Regions from separate parts of the Bacillus nitratireducens genome, predicted to be linked through region 2. Evidence: riboswitches for the same ligand, from Rfam matches in the RefSeq annotation. Region 2 holds a riboswitch; each other region holds the start of a gene.
The links. A riboswitch is a leader RNA that binds a small molecule or an ion and turns the genes downstream of it on or off. The one in region 2 is predicted to bind S-adenosylmethionine.
Positions count from the first base shown of each region.

Region 1: linked by a shared signal. The riboswitch ahead of Q3V31_RS19355 (bifunctional O-acetylhomoserine aminocarboxypropyltransferase/cysteine synthase) and the one ahead of mtnK (S-methyl-5-thioribose kinase) in region 2 are both predicted to bind S-adenosylmethionine.
Region 3: linked by a shared signal. The riboswitch ahead of Q3V31_RS04100 (Na+/H+ antiporter NhaC family protein) and the one ahead of mtnK (S-methyl-5-thioribose kinase) in region 2 are both predicted to bind S-adenosylmethionine.

Region 1 is NZ_JAUMJO010000005.1:98,781-104,459, reverse strand. It holds gene Q3V31_RS19370 (YczE/YyaS/YitT family protein) at 1-35, shown strand, start outside; gene Q3V31_RS19365 (homoserine dehydrogenase) at 65-1,360, opposite strand; gene metA (homoserine O-acetyltransferase MetA) at 1,500-2,405, opposite strand; gene Q3V31_RS19355 (bifunctional O-acetylhomoserine aminocarboxypropyltransferase/cysteine synthase) at 2,389-3,687, opposite strand; SAM riboswitch class I at 3,780-3,884, opposite strand; gene Q3V31_RS19350 (chloride channel protein) at 4,204-5,436, shown strand; gene Q3V31_RS19345 (YjjG family noncanonical pyrimidine nucleotidase) at 5,477-5,679, opposite strand, start outside.
Region 2 is NZ_JAUMJO010000002.1:124,400-130,078, forward strand. It holds gene Q3V31_RS06985 (pyridoxal phosphate-dependent aminotransferase) at 1-1,171, opposite strand, end outside; gene Q3V31_RS06990 (carbon-nitrogen family hydrolase) at 1,186-2,049, shown strand; SAM riboswitch class I at 2,122-2,263, shown strand; gene mtnK (S-methyl-5-thioribose kinase) at 2,355-3,536, shown strand; gene mtnA (S-methyl-5-thioribose-1-phosphate isomerase) at 3,533-4,597, shown strand; gene Q3V31_RS07005 (YvrJ family protein) at 4,662-4,799, shown strand; gene Q3V31_RS07010 (3-hydroxybutyrate dehydrogenase) at 5,010-5,679, opposite strand, start outside.
Region 3 is NZ_JAUMJO010000001.1:779,276-784,954, reverse strand. It holds gene Q3V31_RS04125 (sodium-dependent transporter) at 1-206, shown strand, start outside; gene Q3V31_RS04120 (hypothetical protein) at 234-398, opposite strand; gene Q3V31_RS04115 (murein hydrolase activator EnvC family protein) at 500-1,774, opposite strand; gene gltP (glutamate/aspartate:proton symporter GltP) at 2,267-3,541, shown strand; gene Q3V31_RS04105 (ribonuclease FAU-1 family protein) at 3,610-4,128, shown strand; SAM riboswitch class I at 4,249-4,354, shown strand; gene Q3V31_RS04100 (Na+/H+ antiporter NhaC family protein) at 4,449-5,679, shown strand, end outside.

The sequences.
Region 1 (5,679 bases), on a different contig from region 2:
TAAATAGAAAAAAACCTATTAAGCAAGCCGCTTAATAGGTTTTTTCATTTTATTAGAAGAGATACTACTTAGCATCTCCTTCAATCCGATAGTTTGCTTTCAAACAATCTATTTCTTCATACGATTGCAATGTATGTAGAATGTAATCGTAATCTGCAAGAGAAGCACGATGCGTTACAATTACGATTTCTGCTTTCCCTTTCTCTTCAAGCGGCATTTGAATAATCTTTTCAAAGCTAACACCGCGCTCTGAGAACAATGACGTGATTTTTGCGAACACACCAATTTCATCTTTCACATGCAGTCTTAAAAACTTTTTCACAACAATTTCATCTGGCTCTTTTAATACTTTTTTATACTGAGGAGATACCGCACTATTTCCGTTTACACCTAACCTAATATTTTGCATTACAGCAACTAGATCTGAAACAACAGCTGTCGCTGTCGGTAAGCTTCCTGCTCCCGGTCCATAAAACATCGTTTCTCCTACCGCTTCACCATACACATACACAGCGTTATATTCATTTTGTACTGCCGCAAGAGGATGTGCATTTGGAAGTAAAGTTGGTTCAACTGTAACCTCTAATTTTTCACCATCTCGCTTTGCAAGACCAATTAATTTAATTGTATAGCCTAAGCTCTTACTATATTCAATATCTTCTGCTGTAATAGAAGTAATTCCTTTTACCTTCACATCTCCAAGCTCTACATTTGTAGAGAAACCGAGAGTAGCCAAAATCGTCATTTTCCTTGCTGCATCTAAACCTTCTACGTCTGATGTTGGATCTGCTTCTGCAAATCCAAGCTGCTGAGCTTCTTTTAACACGTCGTTATATGCTCTCCCTTCGTCTGACATTTTCGTCAAAATAAAATTTGTCGTTCCATTTACAATTCCCATTACTTTCGTAATAAGATCTGAAGAAAGTCCTTCTACGATGCTTCGTAAAATCGGAATTCCTCCGGCTACACTTGCTTCATAAAACAGATCCGCCTTATTATCCTTTGCTACCGCTAATAATTCCGCTCCGTGTAACGCCATTAAATCCTTATTTGCAGTCACAACGTGCTTCCCACTTTGTAAAGCTTGTAAAATATATGTTTTTGCATCATCAATGCCGCCCATTACTTCGATGACAACATCAATATTAGGATTATCTAAAATTTCATTCACATCTTGTGTTAATAGAGTAGAAGATACCTCGACCTCCCTCTCCTTCTCAATGTTTTGCACTAACACTTTCGTTACTTTCACTGAACAACCAACTTGGTGTATAAGTCGTTCTTGATGATCTGTAATAATACGAACTACACCGCTACCAACTGTCCCAAGACCTAATAACCCCACTTGAATTTCTTTCATAATACTGTCCACCCCTCAAAATTGTGTTTAGATGAATTATATAGACGAAAAATCTGAAAAACAATGAATTTAGAACATTCGGAAAAATAAAGGTTATTCTTTACAAGGAAAACGCTACCACGTGTTACACAATCTTTCTTTACAAGACATAAGGGGTTTCTTGATACACGTAATAATTCAACCAATTAGAGAATAATAAATTCCCATGACTTCTCCACCTAACAAGCGGCTTCTCATCTGGATTATTATGTTTAAAGTAATTTCTTGGCACATCAATATTTAATCCTTTTTGACGGTCACGTTCGTATTCTTGCTTTAACGTATCACAACTATATTCACTATGTCCGAGTGCGAAAACTTGCCGTCCCTCTTGCCCAATAACAAGATGAACACCCGCTTCTTCAGAATTGGCTAATAACGTTAATTCTTTTACGGTTTCAATATCGCTCTCTCGTACTTCTGTATGACGAGAATGCGGAGCAAAAAATACTTCATCAAACCCTTGTAACAATTTCACATGTTGCTCACGAACCTCATGTTCAAATACACCAAACATTTTTTCCGCAAGAGGATACTTCGGCACACCATAGTGATAATACAAACCCGCTTGTGCCCCCCAGCAAATATGAAGCGTAGATGTTACATTCGTTTTTGAGTACTCCATAATACGTCTAAGCTCTTCCCAATAATCTACTTCTTCAAAAGAAAGAGTTTCAACTGGGGCTCCTGTAATAATGAGTCCATCAAATTTTTCATTCTCAATATCACGGAATGTTTTATAGAAGCTCGTTAAATGGTCCTGCGCTACATTACGAGACAGATGCGATTCCATATGAAGTAAATGAACATCTAATTGCAGCGGTGTATTTCCAATTAGACGCAGTAATTGCGCCTCTGTTTCTTGCTTTGTAGGCATTAAATTTAATATGGCAATTTTCAAAGCACGTATATCTTGTGTTACTGCTCGCTCCTTCGTCATTACAAAAATATTTTCCTTCTGCAATACTTTGCGAGCTGGTAAATCTTTATCAATTATGATCGGCATGTTGTTTGCCTCCGACTAGCGCCACTTCTAAATCTGCAATAATATCAGAAACATCTTCTATACCGACCGATAAACGGATTAAATCCGATGTAACGCCAGCTAAACGCTGATTTTCTGCGCTTAACTGTCTGTGCGTCGTACTAGCAGGATGTATGACGCACGTTCTTGCATCAGCTACATGCGTTACAAGAGTTGCCAGTTTTACATTTGCGATAAATTCTTTTGCTGCTTCTAATCCGCCTTTAATACCGAAAGTTAAAACTCCACTAGCACCTTTTTTCAAATACTTTTGTGCTAACGAGTAATTTTCATTACTATCTAATCCCGGATAATTCACCCACTCAATACGATCATGATTAGCAAGCCACTTGGCAACTGCGAGAGCATTTTCACTATGACGCTCCATTCGTAAATGCAATGTTTCCAGGCCAATATTGCTAATATATGCATTGAATGGGCTCATACAGTTTCCATAGTCTCTTAATAACTGAACGCGTGCTTTCACAATATAAGCTGCTGCTCCAAAATTTTGAACATAACTCACACCGTGATAACTCGGATCAGGTTCAACAAGCTCAGGATATTTTCCATTTGTCCAATCAAAGTTTCCTCCGTCAATAACAATGCCGCCTAAAGAGCTTGCATGACCATCGATATATTTCGTCGTTGAATGAACGATAATGTTTGCCCCATGTTCAAACGCCTGGCATAAATAAGGCGTCGCTAATGTATTGTCAACGATAAAAGGTACTTCTAATTCTTTTGCTGCCGCTGAAAGTTCTTTGAAATTCAAAACGTTCATTGCTGGATTTCCTAGCGATTCTGCATAAACGAGTTTTGTCTTATCGTTAGCAAGTGCCGCAATTTCATCTGCTGTTAAATTGGGATTAAAGAACGTAACATCAATGCCAAGCTTACGTAAACTTACTCCAAATAAATTAAATGTTCCCCCGTAAACTGTTGAAGAACAAAGAAGGTGATCTCCACTACTACAAATATTTAAAACTGCTAGCATAATGGCCGCCTGCCCAGAAGCTGTCGCAACAGCCCCTACACCGCCTTCTAAATCTGATAATTTTTGCTCAAATGCAGCTAAGGTAGGATTTCCAATACGCGTATATATATATCCTTCTGCCTCTAAATTAAATAGTGCCGCTAAATCATCCGAAGTATCGTATTTATACGTTGTACTTTGATAAAGTGGCAAAACACGCGGCTCACCATTTTTTGGCGTATAGCCACCTTGCACACAAATTGTTCCTTTTCCCCATGATTCTCCCATCTCTCATTCTCCTTTCTTTTATACAAAATAAAAAACTGCCCCTTTCCTGAAAACAAGAAAGGAGCAGTTTGAAAACACGCTCTAAAGGCTCTTTCTTATCTCTCAGGATTATTACCTGCAGGATTTGGCACAATTCCGTTATACGGCTGTTGCCAAGGTTTCATCGGGCCTGTCCCTCCACCTTTTCTTGATAAGACTATGCAATTACCGTTGATTTTATAGCAATAATTTCCTGATGTCAATCAGTTTTTCTGAATGTTCTAAATTAAATGCGAAAACTTTAATATAAACAACAAAAGAAATATATTCCATATTCATTTAAAAAAGACCTTTTAAAAACCTCGATCAATATATAGAATTAAATAAGTAGTTTAAACGTATAGGTTCAAGATTCTCACGCTTATTCAATATATTGAATAAGTCAACCTCTCAAAAAGATACTATATATATTCAATTCATTTCACACTAGCATATTTAATCCTTTCTACATTAAAACTTACATAACGGAGGTATAACATGACAAATAAAAAGGACATGCACTATATACTCATCCTATATGGCATTCTTTTAGGCTCTATAGTAGGAGCTACAGTCTGGTTATTTTTAGTTACAATAAATATCGGAATTCACTTTATTTGGGGATACTTACCTACTATTTTCTCCTCTCCCCCTTATTACACCATTTGTGTAACAATTATCGGTGGTATCCTCGTTGGTTTAACACAAAAATACTTTGGTACATATCCACGTCTTATGCCCGAAGTGATGGCTGAATATAAAAAAACAGGTAGAATTGAATACAGTTTTGTACATAAAGCTACTTTAACTGCGATTATCGTTTTAATATTTGGAGCTAGTTTAGGCCCAGAAGCAGCACTTGTTGGAATTATCGGTGGACTTTGTACATGGGTAGGAGATCGCTTTAAATTTGCTTTAAAGGGAATGAATGAACTAACAGAGGTTGGAATTGGCGCTACTTTAAGTGTAATTTTTAATGCACCATTATTCGGTTACTTAGCCCCGAATGAAAATGAGGGTGAACAAATTAACGAATTTTCTAAAGGAAAAAAAGCAATTGTATATTTAGCTACCACTTTTGCCGGTTTTTCCGTTTATTTATTGCTTAGTAAACTCGATAATCGTGGATCCTTTATTGTTGATTTCGGAGAAGGTTCCCTTTCTCTTAATGAATGGATCGCCTTTCTACCACTTGCTAGCATCGGTGCTATAGTTGGTTTCTTTTATTTCAAATTAGAATTCACATTAGAGAAATTAATCCATCCCTTCAAGGAATACAAGGTATCACTTGGAATTATAGGCGGTATTTTATTGGGGATTACAGGAACTTTTCTCCCGTACACGTTATTTTCAGGGGAACATCAATTAAAAGATTTAGTTGTTGAATGGAGCCATTTATCCTTCTGGGTACTACTTCTTTCCGGGGTTTTAAAATTATGTATTACTGCCGTTTGTTTAAATACGGGTTGGCGCGGCGGACATATTTTCCCTATTATATTTGCTGGATCAAGTATCGGATACGCTATAGCTTCTATTCTTCCTATAGACCCAATCGCATCTGTGGCCATCGTAACAACAGCAATTTCAAGCTATGCGTTACGAAAGCCAATAGCTATAACCTTGCTATTACTTATGTTTTTCCCGCTCAATTTACTATTACCAATGCTCGGGGCGGCAGCGATTGGTAATGCATTTCCACTTCCTAAAAACAACGCAGCTACAAACGAATAAAAATAGGCAGTAGGGACAAAAGTTCCACTGCCTATTTTTATTACACATGCTGTTTTAATAGCGCGTATAACTCTTCAAAACTATGCACTTCATATGTTGGCACAATCTCGCTATTATTTGGTTTCTTTTCTGGATTAAACCAACAAGTATCAATTCCCGCTACATATCCACCTTTAATATCAGCACTTAACGAATCCCCAATAATGAGCCCTTCTTCAAAAGAAAAATTAGGAATCCTTTCAA
Region 2 (5,679 bases):
TGAAAAAATTTAATTTATCAATTCGATTAATGGCTTCTCGTAATCTATCTTCTGTATGCAAGAGACCAACGCGGACATACCCTTCGCCATGCTCACCAAATCCAACACCAGGAGCAACTGCAACGTGTGCTTTTTCTAGTAAAATATCAGAAAATTGCTCAGATGTATATCCTTCTGGTACAGGAAGCCATGCAAAGAATGATCCGGTTGGAATGTCTACATTCCAACCAATTGAGTGACAAGCTGAAATAAGAGCGTTTCTTCGAGATTCGTAACTATTTACAAGGTCTACTACGCAAGACTGTGAACTTAATAGTGCTTCGCGGGCAGCATCTTGAATTGCACCAAAAATACTAACATACATATGATCTTGCAATAGGTTAATTGTCTCAATCACACTTTCATTCCCCACAGCAAAAGCGATGCGCCATCCGGCCATATTGAAAGTCTTCGATAGAGTGTAAATTTCAATACCTGTATCTTTGGCACCGTCTGCTTGCAAGAAACTAATGGGCTTTTGACCATCGAATCCAATAGCACCGTATGCAAAATCATGAACGACTAATATATTATGTTCATTAGCAAAATGAATGGTTTCATCAAAAAAGTCTTTTGATGCAGTAGCACCGGTAGGGTTATTTGGATAGTTTAAAAACATTAACTTTGCACGCTCGGCAATAGAGTTATCAATTTTTGTATAATCCGGTAAAAAATTATTCTCTGCAATAAGCGGCATTGTTTCAAATTGTGCTTTTGCTAAAGCAACTCCTGATAAATAATCTGGATAGCCTGGATCTGGAACGAGAATAGTATCACCAGGGTTTGTAAAACAAATTGGTAATTCTACTAATCCAGCTTTTCCGCCAAACAAAATAGCAACTTCAGTTTTTGGATTTACTACTACATCATATTCACGTTGATAGAATGTTGCCACGGCTTCTTTTAAGCTTTCGTGTCCGCGAAATGGCGGATATTTATGATGAATGGTCTTTTCAGCAGCATCTTGTAAAGCTTTAACGATATGCTGCGGTGTTGGTTGATCTGGATTACCTTGACCTAGATTAATAACATCGTGACCAGCTACAACGACTTTGTTAACCTTTGCAACAAGTGAAGCGAAAAATTGTGTTGGCAATGATGTTACTATCTCAGAAGGTTGAAATAATTTCATACTTTCCACCTCTTTTGAAAGTTGTTACAATTCTAGTGACAAATGATATAATCTTTCCAGTATTTTGTAAAGAGAAAAATGAGAATGGGGCTGAAAAAATGAAAGTCGCATGTATTCAAATGGATATTGTCTTTGGAGATGTAGAAAAAAATATTGAGAACGCCAAAAATAAAATAAGTGAAGCGATGAAGGAAAGACCAGATGTTATTGTCTTACCAGAACTATGGACGACAGGATATGATTTAACGAGACTTTCTGAAATTGCAGATAGAGAGGGAGTAGAAACGAAAGAAAAGTTGAAAGAATGGTCGAAACAATATGGTGTACATATTGTTGGTGGTTCCATAGCGAAGCAAACAGAACAAGGTGTTACCAATACAATGTATGTTGTAAACAAGGAAGGAGAACTAGTCAATGAATATAGTAAAGTGCACTTATTTCAGCTTATGGATGAACATAAATATTTAATCGCTGGAAATAGTACAGGTGAATTTAAGTTAGATGATGTAGAGTGCGCCGGCACAATTTGTTATGATATTCGTTTTCCAGAGTGGATGCGCGTTCATACTGCTAAAGGTGCAAAAGTTTTATTTGTTGTAGCAGAATGGCCATTAGTTCGTTTAGCGCATTGGCGTTTGTTATTGCAAGCAAGAGCAGTTGAAAATCAGTGTTATGTTGTTGCATGTAATAGGGCAGGAAAGGATCCGAATAATGAGTTTGCAGGTCATTCTTTAATTGTGGATCCTTGGGGTGAAGTTGTAGTAGAGGCAAATGAAGAGGAATCAATTTTATTTGGAGAACTTAAATTCGAGAAGATTAAAGAGGTACGTAAAGGAATTCCAGTTTTTGCAGATCGCCGTCCAGAATTATACAAATAAAATATTGACAAGTGATTTTTATTCTTGGTATAGTCTTCAACATAAAGTTAAAAATTCTAAAAAATTATATAACTCTTATCAAGAGCAGGTGGAGGGATTTGGCCCGATGAAGCCCAGCAACCGACCGTAATACCATTGTGAAATGGGGCGTTTATTTACGCCAAAAGGCACGGTGCTAATTCCAGCAGAAAGTTTACTTTCTGGCAGATAAGAGGGGAGAAGATAAACTTCAAACCTCTTTCTTTGTGGAAAGAGGTTTTTCTACGTCAGAAAAACCTCTGAATTTAAAAAAGGGGGAGAAGACGATGGGATATTATTCATTAACTGAAACAACAGCTATACAATATGCGAAAGAACACGGTTATTTTGAAAAGAAAGCAAATGTAGTTTGTCATGAAATTGGAGATGGAAATTTAAATTACGTGTTCAAATTAGATGATGGAGAGAAGTCTATTATAATAAAACAAGCACTGCCATATGCGAAAGTAGTTGGTGAGAGTTGGCCATTGTCTATAAAAAGAGCGACGATTGAAAGTAAAGCATTACAAATTTTCGCAAAGTATGTACCGGAATACGTGCCGGTAGTATACAGTCATGATGAGGAGTTGGCAGTGACAGTAATAGAAGATTTATCAAGACTAACGATTACAAGAAAAGGATTAATAGACGGAGAAGAGTATCCTCTTTTATCCCAGCACATTGGTCGCTTTCTAGCACATGTTTTATTTTATACTTCAGATTTCGGTTTACAGTCAGAAGAGAAGAGGGTACTAGAGGGCACATTTGTAAACCCAGACCTTAGTAAAATTACAGAAGATTTAGTGTTTACAGATCCGTTTAGTCATTATGATACAAATGATTATGAACCAGAGTTACAACTAGCGGTTGATGAACTGTGGAGTGATAAAACTTTAAAATTAAAAGTAGCACAGTATAAGTATAAGTTTTTGACGAGAAAAGAGGCTCTCATACACGGAGATTTACATACTGGTAGTATATTTTCATCACCTTCTGAAACGAAAGTAATTGATCCAGAGTTTGCAACGTACGGTCCATTTGGATTTGACATCGGTCAATTTGTTGCAAATTTATTATTAAATGCTTTATCAAGAGAAGAAGAGCAGAGAAATGTACTATTTTTCCATATAGAGAAAACATGGAGTTATTTTGTAGAAGCTTTTACGAGGTTATGGATTGGAGAAGGTGTAGAAGCATATACGAAAGAGAAACAATGGTTACCAATTATTTTGCAAAATATCTTTACTGATGCTGTCGGATTTGCTGGATGTGAACTTATTCGTAGAACAATTGGCTTAGCTCATGTAGCTGATTTAGATGAAATAGCAAATAAAGAAAAAAGAATTCAAGCTAAGAAGCAAGCGTTATCCTTAGGAAAAGAACTAATAAAATATGAATCTAAGAGTGCTGATATTCAATTGTTCCGAACGTTATTTCAACAGACAGTTTCTGGAGGCGTAAAAGCATGAGTACAATTGTTACTATTCCGAGGTCTGTCAGTTGGAAAGGTGATGCCCTTGCAGTATTAAACCAAACAAAACTACCGCATATTACTGAGTTTAAAACATTAACGACTATTGAAGAGGTATGGAAAAGCATTATTATGTTAGAAGTACGCGGGGCACCTGCAATTGGAATTGTAGCTGCGTTTGGTTTGGCGCTTGCGGCAAAGAAATACGATGCTATAAATATCGATGAGTTTCAAAAGAAGTTTAATAGAGATTGTAACTATTTAGGAACATCACGCCCGACAGCAGTCAATTTATTTTGGGCAATCGATCGTATGAGAGAATCTATTCGAGAGATTACTACAATAAAAGAAGCTCAAAAAATATTAGAAGAAGAAGCGCTTCATATTCAGCAAGAGGATGAAATGGTGTGCCGAAATATTGGAGAACATGGTTTAACGTGTTTTAAAGACGGTGATAAAATTTTAACAATTTGTAATGCAGGAAGTATCGCAACTGCTAGATATGGTACTGCATTAGCACCGTTTTATATTGGGAAAGAAAAGGGTGTACATTTACATGCGTATGCGTGTGAAACAAGACCAGTTTTACAGGGGGGACGTTTAACGACTTGGGAGTTGAAACAAGCGGAAATTGATGTAACGCTTATTACAGATAATACGGCAGCGCATGCTATTCAAACGAAAGAAATAAACGCGATTATTGTAGGAGCGGACCGAATTGTCGCAAATGGAGATACAGCAAATAAAATTGGAACAATGAATTTAGCTATATTAGCAAAGTATTTCGATATTCCATTTTACGTTGCAGCTCCGCTATCGACATTTGATACTACGAAACAAACAGGCGCTGAAATTGTTATTGAAGAAAGAGACGAAACAGAAGTTACGAAAATTTTCGGGAAACAAGTGGCACCAGTTGGAACTACTGTTTATAATCCAGCATTTGATGTAACACCAAACGAATTAATTACAGGTATTATTACCGAGCAAGGTATTATACGAGGAGATTATAAACAGGGAATTGCATTATTATTTGAAAAACAAGCTAATCACAAATAGCTTGTTTTTTTATGCCTAAGAATCTCTTTTCCTCTTATTTATGTAATGAAGGGAGGAGAGAAAGATGGAAGAGTGGATCAGGATGATAGGTAATGTGGGGTTTCCAATTGTTGTAACGCTATATTTACTACATCGCATTGAAAGTAAATTAGACGGAGTGATTGTTGCAATTGAGAAACTCCCTAAACAATTACTAAAGTAGTAAGATCCTCGCGATAGAAAGAAAATAAAGTTTGCTCGCGAAGAGCAAACTTTATTTTCTATCCCGCATTAACGGGCAGTAAAACTCCCACCTCAAAATTTGCTTGGAGCAAAGAAGTTAGGTCGGAGATTAACTGCCCGTAAAAGCCCGATTGGTGAAGGCTAATAATCAGTGGGGATGAACAAAACCCCCACTGATTAAAGTTTCACTTTATTGAGCAGTATATCCACCATCGATAACAACAGCTTGACCAGTTATGCCTTTTGCTTTTTCACTTGCTAGAAACATAGCATAATCCGCAATTTCTTGTACTTGTAACAAGCGCTTTTGTGGTACGAGAGGATAAATAACATCTTCTAAAACATTTTCAAGTGGTACATTTCGCGTAGTTGCTAAGTCTTGTAGTTGGTTTCGTACAAGAGGGGTATCAACATATCCAGGACAAAGAGCATTTACAGTAATTCCATGAGTTGCTCCCTCTAAAGCAGCCACTTTCGTTAATCCAATTACGCCATGTTTCGCACTATTATAAGCAGCTTTTCCAGCAAATCCGACAAGGCCATTAATGGAAGCGACATTAATAATCCGACCATACTTTTGTTTTTTCATAATCGGAAAGGCATGCTTAATTGCGATGAAAGGAGCGATTTGCATAATTTTGATTAGCAGCTCGAACTTTTCAGTTGGAAAATCTTCAATCGGTGAAACGTGTTGCATTCCTGCATTGTTAATTAATATATCTAATGAACCGAAATGATTAACTGTTTGAGAAATTGCTGCTGTAATTTCTACTTCAGATGTAACGTCACATTTTAAACCGATAGCTTGAAATCCTTCCTTTTGTAATTGTTCAGCAGCTTCTTTCGCACGCTCTTCAAGA
Region 3 (5,679 bases), on a different contig from region 2:
TATTACTGCCACTCGGAGTACTAGCCATTTCGCTATTTGTACCAAATAAAATGAGTAAAGAGCTATTAATGAAAGAATTAGAAGTTACGGAAACGAAAGGGAAAACATTGTTTAATATTTGGTTCTTCTTGCTGCGTTATGTTATTCCGGTAACTGTAATTATCGTATTTTTAAATGCGATAGGCGTATTTAAAATGTTTGCATAATAAAAAGACGGAGAAATCTCCGTCTTTTTATTGTGTTGTAGGTGTATTTAATAAGCGATTATATGCTTTATAAGCTGTGACAACGGCGATAAAAGAACCGATTAAAAATAACGCTGAGCCGCCGAATGTAAATAGCCGACCAATGTATGTTTCTCTTGCTTCTTCTATTTCTTGTTGTAATTGTGTATTCATATTTATCACCTCGCAAAATATAGGCATTTAGTTGTAGTCTATGTGGAATGCCTATATTGTGTGAAGTGTAAACAAAAAATCTCGGTATGCACCGAGATTTTTTATAATCCGATATAAGGAGACGGATCAACTGCGTTTGTCTTACCAACATTCCATTCCCCGATATGAAGTTCGAAGTGTAAATGTTGTCCGTAGGATTGTCCGGTATTCCCCATAAATCCAAGTTGAGTGCCTTGTTTTACAGTTTGTCCATTTGATACAGAACGGCTACTCATATGAGCATATACTGTCGTATATGTTTTTCCGTTTATACGGTGAGATAAGTATACAACGTTTCCGTAACTAGATGATAATTCTGAACGGATAACGACGCCATCTGCAGCAGCTACGATAGGCACTGTTCCTGAAGCTGCGATATCGATTCCTTTATGGTTATCTAAAGAACGTGTACCAAATCCTGAAGTTTTCGATCCAGCGGCTGGTTTAATAAATCCACCTTTGTTCGTATCTTGCGGTGTTGGTGCGGATTGTGTGCTTTCTTTAGCAGAAGCGGCGAGCTGTTTTTTTGCTTCCTCAGCCTTACGTGCCTCTTCAGCTTTACGCGCTTCTTCTGCACGTTTTTCTTCTTCAATTGCTTTTTGAACAGCTTGACGCTGGTTTTCTAAAATGCCTTTTGATTCTTCTAACCCTTCAATCTCTGAATCTACTTTTGCTACTTTAGTATGTAGATCGTTAATAAAAGTTTGTTGCTGTTGTTGGTTACTTTGTAATTCTTGCTGTTTTTGTTCTAATTTTTGCTCAGATGCTTTCAGTTGTTGCTCTTTTTTCTCAACAGCCTCTTTTTCTGTCGTCACAGCATTTTGATCGCTTGTTTGCTTTTTCACAATATCTGTATCGTTATTTAAAATTAAACTTACAGAATACATATTATCAACAAGATCGGCAATATTTGCAGAACTTGTTATTACTTCTGTAATGATACTCGTACGAGGCTTTTCTTGCATAGATTGTAGTCTTTGTTTAATAACTTCCTGTCGTGTATCTATATTCGTTTGTAATTGCTCTATATGTTTCTTTTTTTCAGTAATAACTTGCTGTGTGTTGCTAATTTCTTTTTTTGTATCGTTCAATTCAGCTTCGTTTTTATTAATAGAAGTAGTTAATTCGTCGATTTTCTTTTGTAATTCTTGGATTTCTTTTTCTATTTGTTCTTTCTCAGCTGATTTATTTTGTAAGTCATTTTGTTTGCCTTCTAATTCGGATTGAATGTCAGTTAATTTATCTTGATTTGTTTCAGCGTACACAGGTGAAAGTAACGGGGAAGCAAAAATCGTTCCTGCTGCTAAAACACTAATCGCTGCAAATTTCTTTTTCATTGTTGTCTGGCTCCTTTCCCTATGAAAGTTATATATCATAAGAAGAAGAGTGTCTATCGTTGTAATCATAATGTAAAGAAAATTTTATAATTTTGCTAAGTTTTGTCGGAATTTAGTATCTTTTTGTAGCGTTTGTCATAAAGTTAAAATTCTTAAATGTATAGAAAAAGTATCAATTTCTATATTTTTTTTAAAAAATCATGGGAAATGATGGAGTTTTTCATAATGAAACAGTACTTTAAAAACCTATCAATCACTAGTGAGGAATCGATTTCATGTGAGGTTTTCTGACATGAGGTTTATTTTTGTCAAGAAAATTATTTGCGTGTGGGCAAACTTATTTTGTTGTCAGATTTTAAATTTTGATTTATGATTTTTAACAGGGACAAAATGTATTGAATTGTCGAATAATATGTAATACTCTTAATTTCATGTTTTATAGAGATAGAATGAGAGATAGAGTGACACATCGAAGAGGGGGTTACCACAAGTATGAAAAGAATAGGACTTGCATGGCAAATTTTAATAGGACTTACGCTTGGTATTGCAGTTGGAGCGATTTTCTTTGGCAATCAGGAAGTGGTGAAGTACTTACAACCAATTGGTGATATTTTCATCCGATTAATTAAGATGATTGTTGTACCGATTGTTGTAGCGAGTATTGTTGTTGGGGTTGCTGGTGTTGGCGATATTAAAAAGTTAGGTCGACTAGGCGGAAAAACAATTATTTACTTTGAAATTATTACAACACTTGCAATTGTTGTTGGTCTATTAATAGCAAACATTTTCCAACCTGGAAAAGGCGTTGATATGGATAAGTTAACAAAAACAGATATTTCTAAATATACACATACGACAGAGCAAGTACAAAGTCATTCGTTCGCGGATACGTTTGTAAATATTGTTCCGACGAACATTATGAAATCATTAGCTGATGGCGATATGCTTGCTATTATCTTCTTCTCAGTATTATTTGGTTTAGGTGTAGCAGCAGTTGGTGAGCGTGGCAAACCAGTTCTACAATTTTTCCAAGGTGTAGCAGATGCAATGTTTTATGTAACGAACCAAGTTATGAAGTTTGCACCATTTGGTGTATTCGCATTAATTGGTGTTACAGTTTCTACATTCGGATTAGCTTCATTAATTCCATTAGGGAAATTACTCATTGTAGTATATGGTGCAATGATATTCTTCGTTGTGGTCGTATTAGGACTTACAGCGAAAATCTTTGGAATAAACATTTTCCAATTCTTTAAGATTTTAAAAGACGAGCTGATCTTAGCGTATTCTACAGCAAGTTCAGAAACGGTTTTACCGAAAATTATGGAGAAAATGGAAAAGTTCGGTTGTCCGAAAGCAATTACATCTTTCGTTATTCCAACAGGTTATTCATTTAACTTAGATGGATCAACTTTATATCAAGCGATTGCGGCAATTTTCTTAGCGCAAATGTACGGTATTGAATTATCCATTACACAACAAATTACGTTATTACTTGTATTAATGGTTACATCAAAAGGTATCGCGGGTGTACCGGGCGTATCATTCGTTGTATTATTAGCAACACTGGGTACAGTAGGTATTCCAGCTGAAGGTTTAGCGTTTATTGCAGGTATTGACCGTATTCTTGATATGGCTCGTACAGCAGTTAACGTTGTAGGTAACTCTTTAGCGGCTGTAGTTATGTCTAAGTGGGAAGGTCAATATGACGCTGAAAAAGGACAAGCCTATTTAAAAGAGATATCTGAAAAGGGTCAAGCAGCTTAATTATAATATGAACAAGCTCTCACATAATATGTGGGGGCTTTTCTATATATAGAAGAGGAGCGGACGTAATGAAACGTAAATATGGTGACGGTTCTTCGTGGAAGCGACTAATAGAGAAGGATTATAGGGTTAAGCAAGTAGAGGATGGAATGTTAGGAATACTGGACATAAAAAAAGTGAGAGAACCTAGTCATAAAGAATATAATGGTAAAAAGCTTTGCATTGCAGGTGATGGGTATACATGGATGCAATATTTTATAAACGGCAAAAACTTTGCAATTACAGCTATGTTAGATGATCAGCAAAAATTAGTGCAATATTATATCGATGTGACGAAAGAATTTAAAATTGACGATCGTGGTTTGCCTTATTTTGATGATTTATACTTAGATGTAGTATTGTTACCGAGCGGTGAGATTTATGTATTGGATGAAGATGAGTTAGAGGATGCTTATAGTATAGGTGATGTTACTAAGGAAGAATATGAATTAGCATGGTGTATAACGAAATGGATTGTAGCAACGATAAAGAATGGAGAATTTTCTTGGATCTCAATATTAGATAAAGAAATTGAAAAGTTAAAATGATTGGCGTATTCATATTTTTGTATAATTACCAAAAAAATCTATACAAAAAATAATTGACTTTTGTTTTGTAAGCGAGTAAAGTTAGGGAAGAAATTATTATTAAAAAATAAATATGAAACCTTCTTATAAAGAGAGGCGGAGGGACTGGCCCTACGATGCCTCGGCAGCGGACTCGATTTTAGAGTGCTGTGCCAAATCCAGCAAGCATGTGCTTGAAAGATGAGAAGAGTGTTTCTTATAGATGTATAAGACCTCTTCTTATTGGAAGAGGTCTTTTGTTGTTCATTAGAAAAGGTTGAAAACTAGGGAGAGATGATACTTTGAAAGAAACGAGAGGAAATGGTTTAGCGTTATTACCACTTGGAATATTTTTGGCGCTATTTATTGGTTCTGGAATTATTACAGGTGATTTCTATAAATTGCCGATACTTGTAGCAATTTCAATTGCTGTAGGAATTGCTTTAGTGATGAATCGTAAAGAAAGCTTTAATGTGAAAGTAGAACGATTTGCTAAAGGTGCAGGAAATCCGGATATTATGATTATGGTATTAATTTTTGTACTGGCAGGGGCGTTTTCTGAAACAGCAAAAGGAATGGGCGGAGTGGATTCAACTGTTAATTTAGCGTTATCTATTTTGCCACCAGGATTTATCGTTGCTGGAATTTTTGTTATAGGGGCATTTATTTCATTAGCGATGGGAACTTCAATGGGAACAATTGCAGCACTAGCACCAATTGCTGTAGGGATTAGTGGGCAAACTGATATCTCAATTGCACTTGCGATGGCTACTGTTGTGGGCGGAGCGATGTTTGGTGATAATTTATCATTTATTTCAGATACAACAATCGCTGCTGTTCGTTCACAAGGAACAGAAATGAAAGATAAGTTTAAAACGAACTTTTTAATTGTATTACCAGCTGCTATTATTACAATTGTGCTATTAGTAATCATTACTTTAGGAAGTGATACACAAGTTAAAGCTCATAGTTTTGACTGGATAAAGATTTTACCGTATGCAGGAGTACTTATTACAGCACTACTTGGTTGGAATGTACTTATTGTGTTAACTGGTGGAACGGTACTATCTGGTGTTATCGGTCTTATAGATGGAAGTTATACGTTAGAGAGTTTCTTTAAAAGTGTAACGACTGGAATGGGCGGTATGATGGAGCTAGTACTACTTGCTATATTAATCGGTGGTATGGTTGAACTGATCCAATATAATGGTGGTATTCAATATTTAATGAATCTTTTAACACGTAACATTCGTTCAAAAAAAGGCGCAGAGTTCGGTATTGCTGGTTTAGTGAGTATGACGAATATGTGTACAGCAAATAATACGATTTCAATTATCTTTACAGGTCCGCTTGCGAAAAACATTGCAGATCAATATGAAATTGATCCACGTAAATCAGCGAGTGTATTAGATCTTTTCTCATGTTGTGTGCAAGGGTTAATCCCATATGGTGCTCAAATGTTAACTGCGGCAGGATTTGCTGCGTTATCTCCGATTGAATTGTTACCATATGCATTTTATCCGATCTTAGTTG